DNA from 3 places in the Paramicrobacterium fandaimingii genome. Region 1 is predicted to be linked to each of the others. Evidence: predicted binding sites of a transcription regulator. Region 1 holds the regulator's gene; each other region holds the start of a gene.
What was found. The regulator LexA, encoded in region 1, represses DNA repair genes until DNA is damaged. The targets are predictions, from matches to a motif close to TCGAACANNTGTTCGA.
Positions count from the first base shown of each region.

Region 1 (3,277 bases):
CCGACGACGACGCTCTCGACCGCATCATCGCGAGTGGGGACGCACGTGCTTTCTCGGTGTTCGGCCGAGCTCAGGCCCTTCATCAAGATGGGTCCGACTCGAACGCAGACGGTGACCAGCTCGATCGCGAGGAGCGGCGTGCGCTTCGCCGCGTCGCGGGGCTCTCGACCGAGCTCGACGACGTCACCGAGGTCGAGTACCGCCAGCTGAGGCTGGAAAACGTCGTGCTGATCGGCGTATATCCCCAGGGATCCGCCGACGACGCCGAAAACTCTCTTCGCGAGCTCTCGGCTCTGTCAGAGACAGCGGGTGCCGTTGTGCTCGATGGTCTGCTGCAACGACGTCCGCACCCGGATCCGAGCACCTACCTCGGGCGTGGAAAAGCCGAAGAGCTGCGCGACATCGTGCGCTCGCTGAACGCCGACACGGTGATCGCCGACACAGAGCTTGCTCCAAGCCAGCGACGAGCGCTCGAAGACGTCGTCAAGGTGAAGGTGATCGACCGGACGGCAGTCATCCTCGACATCTTCAGCCAGCACGCGCAGAGCCGTGAAGGCAAAGCACAGGTGGAGCTCGCGCAATTGGAGTACCTGCTTCCTCGACTGCGAGGCTGGGGCGAGTCGATGAGCCGTCAGGCTGGTGGTCAGGTCGGAGGTGCCGGTGCGGGAATGGGCTCGCGTGGACCGGGCGAGACGAAGATCGAGCTTGACCGGCGCCGCATCCACACACGCATGGCGAGACTCCGCAAGCAAATCAAGGGCTTCGGGCCAGCACGTGAAGCAAAGCGTGCAAACAGATCACGATTCGCCGTGCCGTCTGTCGCCATTGTCGGGTACACGAACGCCGGAAAGTCGAGCCTTCTCAACAGGGTGACTCAGGCGGGCGTGCTGGTGGAGAACGCGCTCTTTGCCACGTTGGACTCCACGACGAGGCGCACACGTACCGACGACGGTCGAGAATTTACCTTCTCCGACACTGTCGGCTTTGTTCGAAATCTGCCGCACCAGCTCGTCGAGGCTTTCCGCTCGACTCTCGAAGAGGTGTCGTACGCGGACGTGATCGTGCACGTCGTCGATGCAGCGCACCCCGACCCCGCATCTCAGATCACCACGGTCCACGACGTGATCGGGGACGTCGGCGCGCGCGATATCCCCGAGATCATCGTCTTCAACAAAACAGATCTGATCAATGACGACCAGCGACTTCTGCTCAGGGGCCTCGCGCCGAACGCCGTATTCGCCTCTGCCCGAACCGGCGCTGGGGTAGACGAGCTGCTCGAGACGATCGAGCGGATGCTTCCCCACCCTCCCGTCGAAGTGGCTCTGCTCGTTCCCTACGACCGTGGGGACGTCATTTCGATGCTTCACCGTCGCGGTGAAGTGACGAAAATTGACTATCGGGAAGACGGCACGTACCTCGAGGCGGCGGTTTCCGACGAAATCGCCGCGCAAGTCACGGAATTCGCCGAAGCGCGCTAATCCTCAGACCGAGCGCAGAACGGCGACGACCTTGCCGAGAATGTCCGCGTGGTCGCCGAGAATGGGCTCATAGGCACTGTTGCGGGGGAGCAGCCACGTGTGGCCGTCTCGCTGGCGGAAGACTTTGACTGTTGCCTCCTCGTCGAGCATTGCCGCGACAATGTCGCCATTCTCTGCGGTGGCCTGCTGGCGCACGACAACCCAATCTCCGTCGCAGATAGCGGCGTCGATCATCGACTCGCCCTTGACATGGAGCATGAACAGTTCGCCTTTGCCGACGAGTTGGCGGGGGAGGGGAAAAACCTCCTCGACCTGCTGTTCAGCAGTGATGGGGACGCCAGCGGCGATATTTCCGACGAGGGGAACCATGGTGGCGTCTCCGACGGGTCTTGACGTCTCACCGATGTCGGCGGTCTGAGGAAGGTCGATGAGCACCTCAAGGGCGCGCGGGCGGTTCGGGTCCCGACGCAGGTAACCACTCAGCTCAAGCTGGTTCAGTTGGTGGGTGACACTCGAGAGAGAGGCAAGGCCAACCGCATCGCCGATCTCGCGCATGCTCGGCGGATAGCCATTCTGCGAAACAGTCCGCTGGATGAACTCGAGAATCGCCCTCTGCTTATCGCTCAGATTCTTGCGGCGACGGGTGCGTGTCTTCTTCGTCGGATCCTGTGCCATCGCTCTGCTCCTGTCTCCTCACGAGCCCCGATGTCGGTGGCTCGTGGTGATGTGTTCCCTGTGTTCGAAACTGTATCCGCTTCGGCGGGTCGAGGCAAACATCTATTCGAGTGTGTCGCGGAATTTCTTCGGCGACAACCGAAAAAGATGGTTGACAGTTCGAACAGTCGAAGATAGGTTCGGAACACAGGTTCGTTTCGGCCCTCACCGGCCTGAGGGCCGAAACGAACTCGTCAACGAAGGAGCAGAACGATGACATCCCCGCAGACCAATGCAGCACCCCGGCTTCGTCTCACCGCCCGCGGCCGCGCCGTTCTTACGGGAATCGCTGCTATTCCCTTTGTGTTCGGCATCGCCTTTGGCGCTGTACACGCGAATTCCGCCGTGGCATCCGACTCGTCATCGTCGGCGACCTTCGAATACGTGACCGTCTCCGCCGGTGAATCGCTGTGGATGCTGGCAGAGCGCATCGCGCCTGATCACGACCCCCGCGACGTGGTTGCGGAGATCGTCGACCTCAATCGACTTGAGACGTCATCGGTGGCCGCGGGTGAGCGAATCGCGATCCCGTCACGGTACGAGGAAGCTGTTCGGTAAGCCCATACGATGGAGGGGTGACCACATTCGATGATCTTCCTCTTCGCGACGGCCTTCGCGGCCGCTCTCCGTACGGTGCCCCGCAGGCTCCGGTTCCGATTTCGCTGAACGTCAATGAGAACACACATGGCATTCCAGAGGTTGTGGCGCACGATATCGTTGGGGCTGTTGCAGCGTCGATCATCGGGCTGAATCGCTATCCGGACCGCGAGTTCACCGAACTGCGGCAGGACTTCGCGGCGTATCTGGGGCACGGTATGCGGGCAGAGAATATCTGGGCCGCAAACGGCTCGAACGAGGTGCTGCAGCAGATTCTTCTGGCGTTCGGCGGCCCGGGGCGGACTTTTCTTGGGTTCACTCCCACGTATTCGATGTACCCATTGCTTGCCATGGGGACAAACACACGATGGATCGGTCGCGAGAGGGAAAAGGATTTCGAGCTCTCACCCGAGTACATCGCTCGCGTGATCGCGGAGGACGCGCCCGACGTCGTCGTGCTGTGCTCACCGAACAACCCGACGGGCACG
Region 1 is NZ_CP061170.1:2,028,663-2,031,939, reverse strand. It holds gene hflX (GTPase HflX) at 1-1,478, shown strand, start outside; gene lexA (transcriptional repressor LexA) at 1,482-2,153, opposite strand; gene HCR84_RS09825 (hypothetical protein) at 2,406-2,750, shown strand; gene HCR84_RS09820 (histidinol-phosphate transaminase) at 2,768-3,277, shown strand, end outside.

Region 2 (3,277 bases), 710 kb from region 1:
GTGCGGCGTCACTCGCTCACCAGCTTCGCGTAAGCGTCGGCGTCGAGCAGACCTGCGGGAAGCTCGGGCGACTCGATGGTCATCATCCATCCGTCGCCGTACGGGCTCGAGTTGACGAGCGACGGGTCATCGACGACGGCGTCATTGATCGCGGTGATCGTACCGGTGACGGGAGCGAAGAGCTCTCCGACCGACTTCGTCGACTCGATTTCGCCGACCACAGTTCCGGCTTCGACCTCGTCGCCCACATCGGGCAGCTCGACGAAGACCACATCGCCGAGCTTCTCTGCGGCATAGTCGGTGATGCCGACGGTGACAGATGAGCCGTCGATGTTGAGCCACTCGTGCTCGTCGGTATAAGACAGTGCGCTGGTCTCGGTCATGGCGTTTACTTCTTCCGTGAATAGAAGGGCAGGGTGGTCACTGTTGCAGCGATGCGCTTGCCGCGCACCTCGATGTCGAGTTCGGTGCCGGCCTCGGCGACGTCGGGAGCGACGAGAGCCATAGCGATGGGGTGTCCAAGGGTCGGTGACAGGATGCCGCTCGTCACTGTTCCGACCTCAGAATCACCGGACAGAACGGGGTAACCCGTGCGGCCTGCACGACGCCCATCCGAGACCAGGCCGACGAGAACGTGCGCGCCCTCATCAGGTTCGACGGCGTCCTTGCCGACGAATGTCTCTTTGGCCGCAACGACCACGCGACCGAGGCCCGCTTGCGCCGGCTTCAGCTCGCGCGACAGTTCGTGGCCGTAGAGGGGCATCCCCGCTTCGAGCCGAAGCGAGTCACGGGCAGCAAGCCCCGCGGGAACAAGTCCGAGCGCTTCTCCGGCGAGCGTGACGGCATTCCACAACGCCGCCGCTTCGCTCGTCTTCACGAGCAGCTCGAAGCCGTCTTCCCCGGTGTACCCGGTGCGAGCGAGAAGCAGCGACGACGTGCCGAAGCGGGCCGCGGCCCACGCGAAGTACTTCTGTTCCCTCCAAGGAACGGAGAGTTCGCGAATCTCACTCGTCCCGGCGAGGATCGACTCAGCATTCGGCCCTTGAACGGCGATGAGCGCGTAGTCGTCGCTGACGTCGGAGACGCTGGCATCAAAGCCGGTTGCCCGCTCTGCGAGTGAGGTGCTGACAGCATCACGGTTGCCCGCATTGGAAATGATCAGGTATTCGGCGTCCTGCAGTCGATAGACGATGACGTCGTCGACCACTCCTCCCGCCGCTGTGAGCAGAAGAGAATACTTCGCACGACCGACGGCGAGCGCCGAGAGTCGGCCCGCGAGCGCGTAGTCGAGATACTCCCCCGCCGAGGCCCCCGTGACGGTGAATTCGGCCATGTGAGATATGTCGAAGATTCCTGCGGCCTCACGCACGGCCTTGTGCTCGGCGAGATCGCTCGAGTAGCGAACGGGCATCTGCCAGCCGGCAAAATCGGTGAACGTGGCACCGAGCGACTCGTGCACAGTGTGAAGGGGGCTGTGACGCGCGGCATCCGCGTCGGTGTTTGTCTGGTCTTGATCAGGCACGAGTTCTCCAATGTCGCCGTGCGCACAGCGTGCGATGGTGTGGGAACTCCCCCTCTGTCATGAGCCTGAGAGCTTCGCCGCTGGGAAGCGACTTTCACCGTGGGCGGGAGCAGTCGCTCCGCTTTTCAGAGTGGCCAGAACGATGCGGTATGGAACCTGAGAGATTGGCGGGGAGGCTTGCTCCTTCGGTGCTCGAGGTGACGAGCTCTCCCGCATCGTGTGTGGGCCTGATATTCAGTTGCACTCACAGCTTATCCTGCCGCGTTCGAAAACTCGATGACGTCCGATGTACTGGTGGTTGTCCACAAATTGAATGCGTATTTATCTTCGAATCTTAGTTATCCACAGATTGCAATTCAGTCGAATACATGTCGGTGTTTGGTGGCAAAATTGGTGCATGGATGATTACAGAGAACCTCCGGATGAACCCGACGAGTGGGTGCCGTCGGAGGACCATGAGAGATCCCATCAGCCGCCACCGACACCGCCACCGACTCCGCCAGCGGACTCTCCGAAGTCTCGCGAAGGCGACGTTGGCGACGATGCTGTCGTGGGTGCGCTTCGTGCCCGTCTCGACGGTGTTGTTGATGATTCGCAGCTGATTGCGGCGGCGGAGGCGTCCCGGCTGCGTGGCACGTATGCGATGCTGCAGGATGCCCTTGAGCACCCGGGGGTGTTCATTCCGAATGCCGCCGGGCTCACGCGTGCCGACCTGACGGGTGAGTCGCAGGGGTGGGTGCGTTCCTCCCTCGCTCAGGAGGTCGGTGCCGCTCTCGGTATCACGAAGAGCCAGGCTGCCGGACTCATCAACGATGCTGAAGCGCTCTGCGAGACGCTCCCGGAAACACTCGACGCATTAGATGCCGGCGAGGTCACTCGGCAGCATGCTGATGCGATGATTCGCCAATCAATCGGATTGAACGCGGACGAGGTCGCAGCGTTTGAGGCGAAAGCGTTGCCGAAAGCCATCCAGCAGTCACCGACGCAGTTCTCCCGCGCTGTGGTGAAGATTCGCGAGGCCCTGTTTCCCGAGAGCATCAGTCAGCGGCGCACCGACGCGGTCACGAAGCGTCGTGTGGAGTGTTACGGCACCCAGGACGGCATGGGGGTACTCAGTGTGAGTGCTCCGATCGAGGTGGTGCAGAGCTTACGCAATGCTGCCCGTCTGACAGCGCGGGCGTTGAAGGCTGCCGGGGATGACCGCACGGTGGCGCAGATCGAGACCGACGCCATCATCGATGCACTCATGATCGGGTTCACCACCGAACCCGGTGACAAGCCCGGTGTCGGCGCATCCGGTGTCGGCGCTGACCGGCTCGGCAGCATCCGACCCACCGTGTATGTCACCGTCCCCGTCATGACTCTCCTTGGACACTCCGACGAGCCCGCGCATTTGGACGGATACGGGCCCACCCCCGACATGGCACGCGAGTTGGCGGCGCAGGCACCGAGTTTCACCCGGCTGCTGACACACCGAGACCGGGGCTGTGCTCTCCATCGGCCGGCACAGCTACGCTGTCCCGGCAGATCTGAAACGGGCCGTGCAGTTACGAGATGAAACCTGCATCGGCATCGGCTGCGACAGATCAGCCACCACCTGTGACCTCGACCACCGGAAAGAATGGCAGCGCGGCGGCGAAACCAGCCTCAGCAATCTCCAAGCAGCATGCGAACAACACCACATGATCCGACACCACACCCAATGGGACGTTACCGTCACCGACGACAATCACATCGAATGGGTCTCACCCCTCG
Region 2 is NZ_CP061170.1:1,321,020-1,324,296, reverse strand. It holds gene gcvH (glycine cleavage system protein GcvH) at 9-383, opposite strand; gene gcvT (glycine cleavage system aminomethyltransferase GcvT) at 389-1,522, opposite strand; glycine riboswitch at 1,570-1,656, opposite strand; glycine riboswitch at 1,658-1,745, opposite strand; gene HCR84_RS06435 (DUF222 domain-containing protein) at 1,920-3,080, shown strand; partial or broken gene HCR84_RS17805 (HNH endonuclease signature motif containing protein) at 3,010-3,162, shown strand; gene HCR84_RS17615 (hypothetical protein) at 3,205-3,277, shown strand, end outside.
Region 2: the regulator LexA is predicted to act here: its motif matches at 1,883-1,898, upstream of HCR84_RS06435 (DUF222 domain-containing protein).

Region 3 (3,277 bases), 1.0 Mb from region 1:
ATGCCGACCGGCGGTTCCGGCTACGCACGGCCAGAGTACACAGAGAAGCAGCTCGCCGACATCACCAACGAATTCTTCGCATCACAGCACGGCGCAGTTCTCGACAACGCTGACACCCGTGGACTCCTCGAATCACTGATGTGGTTCGGCACGGGCTACGGACCAGGCGACCCGCTGCGGTGGAGCCCCGTGTCGGTCGAGCTTCTGCTCGCCGATTTCATTCCCCGCAAAATCGTGGCCGACGCACAATATCTCAGCAAGACACCGGCACTACTGCGGGCACTCATCCGATACGCCCACAGCGTTCGCGGCATCCCGACTGACCTGACCCACGACACGCTCGCTGCCGTCGATAGTTTCGAGCCCGATTTCCAGAAGGTCATTCGGCAACCGCGCGCCCAAGGGCCGATGGCGTTGCTCGAGCGCATGGGGCTCCCGGTGCCGCCCGATGAAGATGACGGGTTGTCCGACGATGACGACGAGAGCGTTGAGGAGTATCTGCTCTCGTCCTTCGCCGAGGAGGTCGGCGGCGGCGATGTGCTCGACACTCTCAGTGATGCGTCACTCCCTGACGAACCGCTCGATCTTTCAGCTGTGCCAGAGCCCATTCACGAGCGAGTGAAAGACATCGCCGATCTCATCGACTCGTGCTGCGACGAGCTCTTCGACACAGAGTTTCGCACGGCTTCTCGACGGCTGCTGGCGCGAGTGGCTCACGAGGAACCGACAATCTTTCGCCGTGCGGGCAAAGCATCAACGGCAGCTGCAGCTGTGGTCTGGATCATTGGGAAGGCGAATCTCACGTTCGAGAACGAGGGACCGCGCGTGCAAGACATGATGGCGCACTTCGGGTTGAAGGGAAGTCCGTCTCAACGAGCATCCACACTTTTGCACGCGATCGGCGTGTACTGGAATGACGGCGAAAGCTCACTCGGCGATGCCGACTTGCTCACCTCGCGGCGACGGAGCCAGCTCATCAGCATGCGTGACCTCTATCGGGCGAGACTGGCAGAACAGGATGCTGAAAAGAGCTGACATCGACCGTGCAACGCCGTAGCGCTCTCCGAGGTTAAGCCGTATCCGCTTACTGAACACATCACCGTGGCGACTCCCGACGACGGGTACGAACGTTGAGCGTCGAAACCATGCGCCTTGTCGACGATCTGCCATCCCCTAAAATTTCGTACATTTGTTCGAGAATAATCGATAAATTACTCGCATTTATCTTCGATCATTGTTATGCTTGAGCCATGGATTCGCAGCGCTGGTGCTCAGAGCTACAGAGCCCGTTGCCGATGGGTGACACGGGCGCGAGACTCGGCGATGAGTACTGGATGATTCGAGATGCTGTGGAGCTCGAAGACGAATCCATGCCGCCATCGGCAGAGTTCGGAGACGCGCTCGTGGAAGGCCTGGATGCTGTCGGGGCCGCGTACGACCAGGCACAGCGCGCCCAGGCGTTCGTCGTCGAGAACCTCTACCGAGCGCACGACGTGTACGTGCGCTCTCGCGATTCCGTGCTCGCGCATTCCTCTGCCGAGTCCCACCCGAGCCGGCTTTCCGACGACCAAGCGATGGAACGCTCGTTCGTCTCCGAGGTCGCGGCAAAGATCGGCGTGGCCGACAGGATTGCTGAGGGAATGATCCACGAGGCGATCACCCTCATTGACGATCTTCCCCAGGTGATGGACGCGTTTCGTGTTGGATTCACCAGTTACGCTCACGCCCGCGCAGCAGCACGGCAGGCCTGGTCGCTGCCCGTAGAGGCACGAGCCGAATTCGACGATGCGATCGTCGGCGCCTCCCGCACCCAAACCCCAACGCGATTCACGCAGACCGCTCGAAAGACGCGTGAGAAGCTGCACCCGGAGTCCATTCAGACCCGTAAGAACGCAGCGTTCGACGAGCGACGCGTTGAGCACGATCCTGCCGAAGACGGCATGGCATACCTCAGCCTTTACCACTCGGCCGATGTGACGACATCCATCGTCGAGCAGGCGACCAGTCGCGCCCGTGCCCTGAGAGCGGCAGGGGACCCACGCACACTGCAGCAGATCGAGGCAGATCTCATTGCCGAGGCATCCACGACCGGGATGCTCGTCACCACGGACTCAAGCGCTAACGCAGACGCAGACGCAGACGCAGACGCAGACCATCATGACAACCGCGAAGCTGCCGCTCGTGGCACCGACAATCCCTCTGACGACTGTTCACCTGTTGATTCTGCTGCCAACGCCTCTGGTGACCCTGATCAGGCAAGCAGTGCGGTCGCCGAGACGCATGATTCCGACACCGTCACGCTCACCCGTGCGCAGTTTGCCGCGCTTCGGCCCGGCGTCGTCATCACTGTTCCAGCCTTGTCTCTGATCGGTCGCAGCGCAGAACAGGCTGACCTCGCAGGGTATGGTCCCATCGACCCCGATACGGCGAACATGCTCATCGGCCAAGCAACGAGCTTCGTGCGCGTACTCACCGACCCGATCACTGGTGCGCATCGGTACATCGACCCGAAGAAATACCGGCTCAGCGAGAAGATGAAGCGAGATATTCGTCTTCGCGACGTCACATGTGATTTCCTCGAGTGCAATGCACCTGCAGCGTACTGTGACATTGACCATATTCAGGCATGGGAAGATGGCGGCCTTTCAACGGCCGACAACCTCCACGCGCTTTGTCGACGTCATCACACGCTCAAGCACTCAACGAACTGGACTCCATTGAGGCTCCCCGACGGTAGAGTGCAATGGACAGCCCCCGCTGGGATCATCTATGTGACGAGGCGGGAATGACCAGCCTTCGCGGCAAGAACACCGGGTATGTCCTCATTTGAGCCGCGCCTTGACTGAGAATCTGCCCCGGATGCACACGATTTCGGCAGAAATCCGCTCTGACAGCGGAATCTCGATGAGATCGTGAGGTTGAGGCGAGTACCGTAGATCTAATGACCACCACAGACTCTGCATCGCGCGCGGAAGAAACCGCGCAACCCCAGACGACGTTCGCCGATCTCGGGCTCAGCGATGCTGTGCTGAAGGCCGTGCGCGACGTCGGCTACGAGACGCCGTCCGCCATTCAAGAAGCCACGATCCCGACGCTGCTTGAGGGCCGCGACGTTGTCGGGCTCGCCCAGACCGGCACGGGCAAGACCGCCGCGTTTGCACTGCCGATTCTGTCGCGCATCGATGCCTCGCAGAAAACCCCGCAGGCGCTCGTGCTCTCCCCCACCCGCGAACTCGCTCTGCAGGTCTGTGAGGCGTTCGAGCAGTACGCCGCGCAC
Region 3 is NZ_CP061170.1:3,046,652-3,049,928, forward strand. It holds gene HCR84_RS14715 (DUF6398 domain-containing protein) at 1-1,035, shown strand, start outside; gene HCR84_RS14720 (HNH endonuclease signature motif containing protein) at 1,251-2,789, shown strand; gene HCR84_RS14725 (DEAD/DEAH box helicase) at 2,942-3,277, shown strand, end outside.
Region 3: the regulator LexA is predicted to act here: its motif matches at 1,182-1,197, upstream of HCR84_RS14720 (HNH endonuclease signature motif containing protein).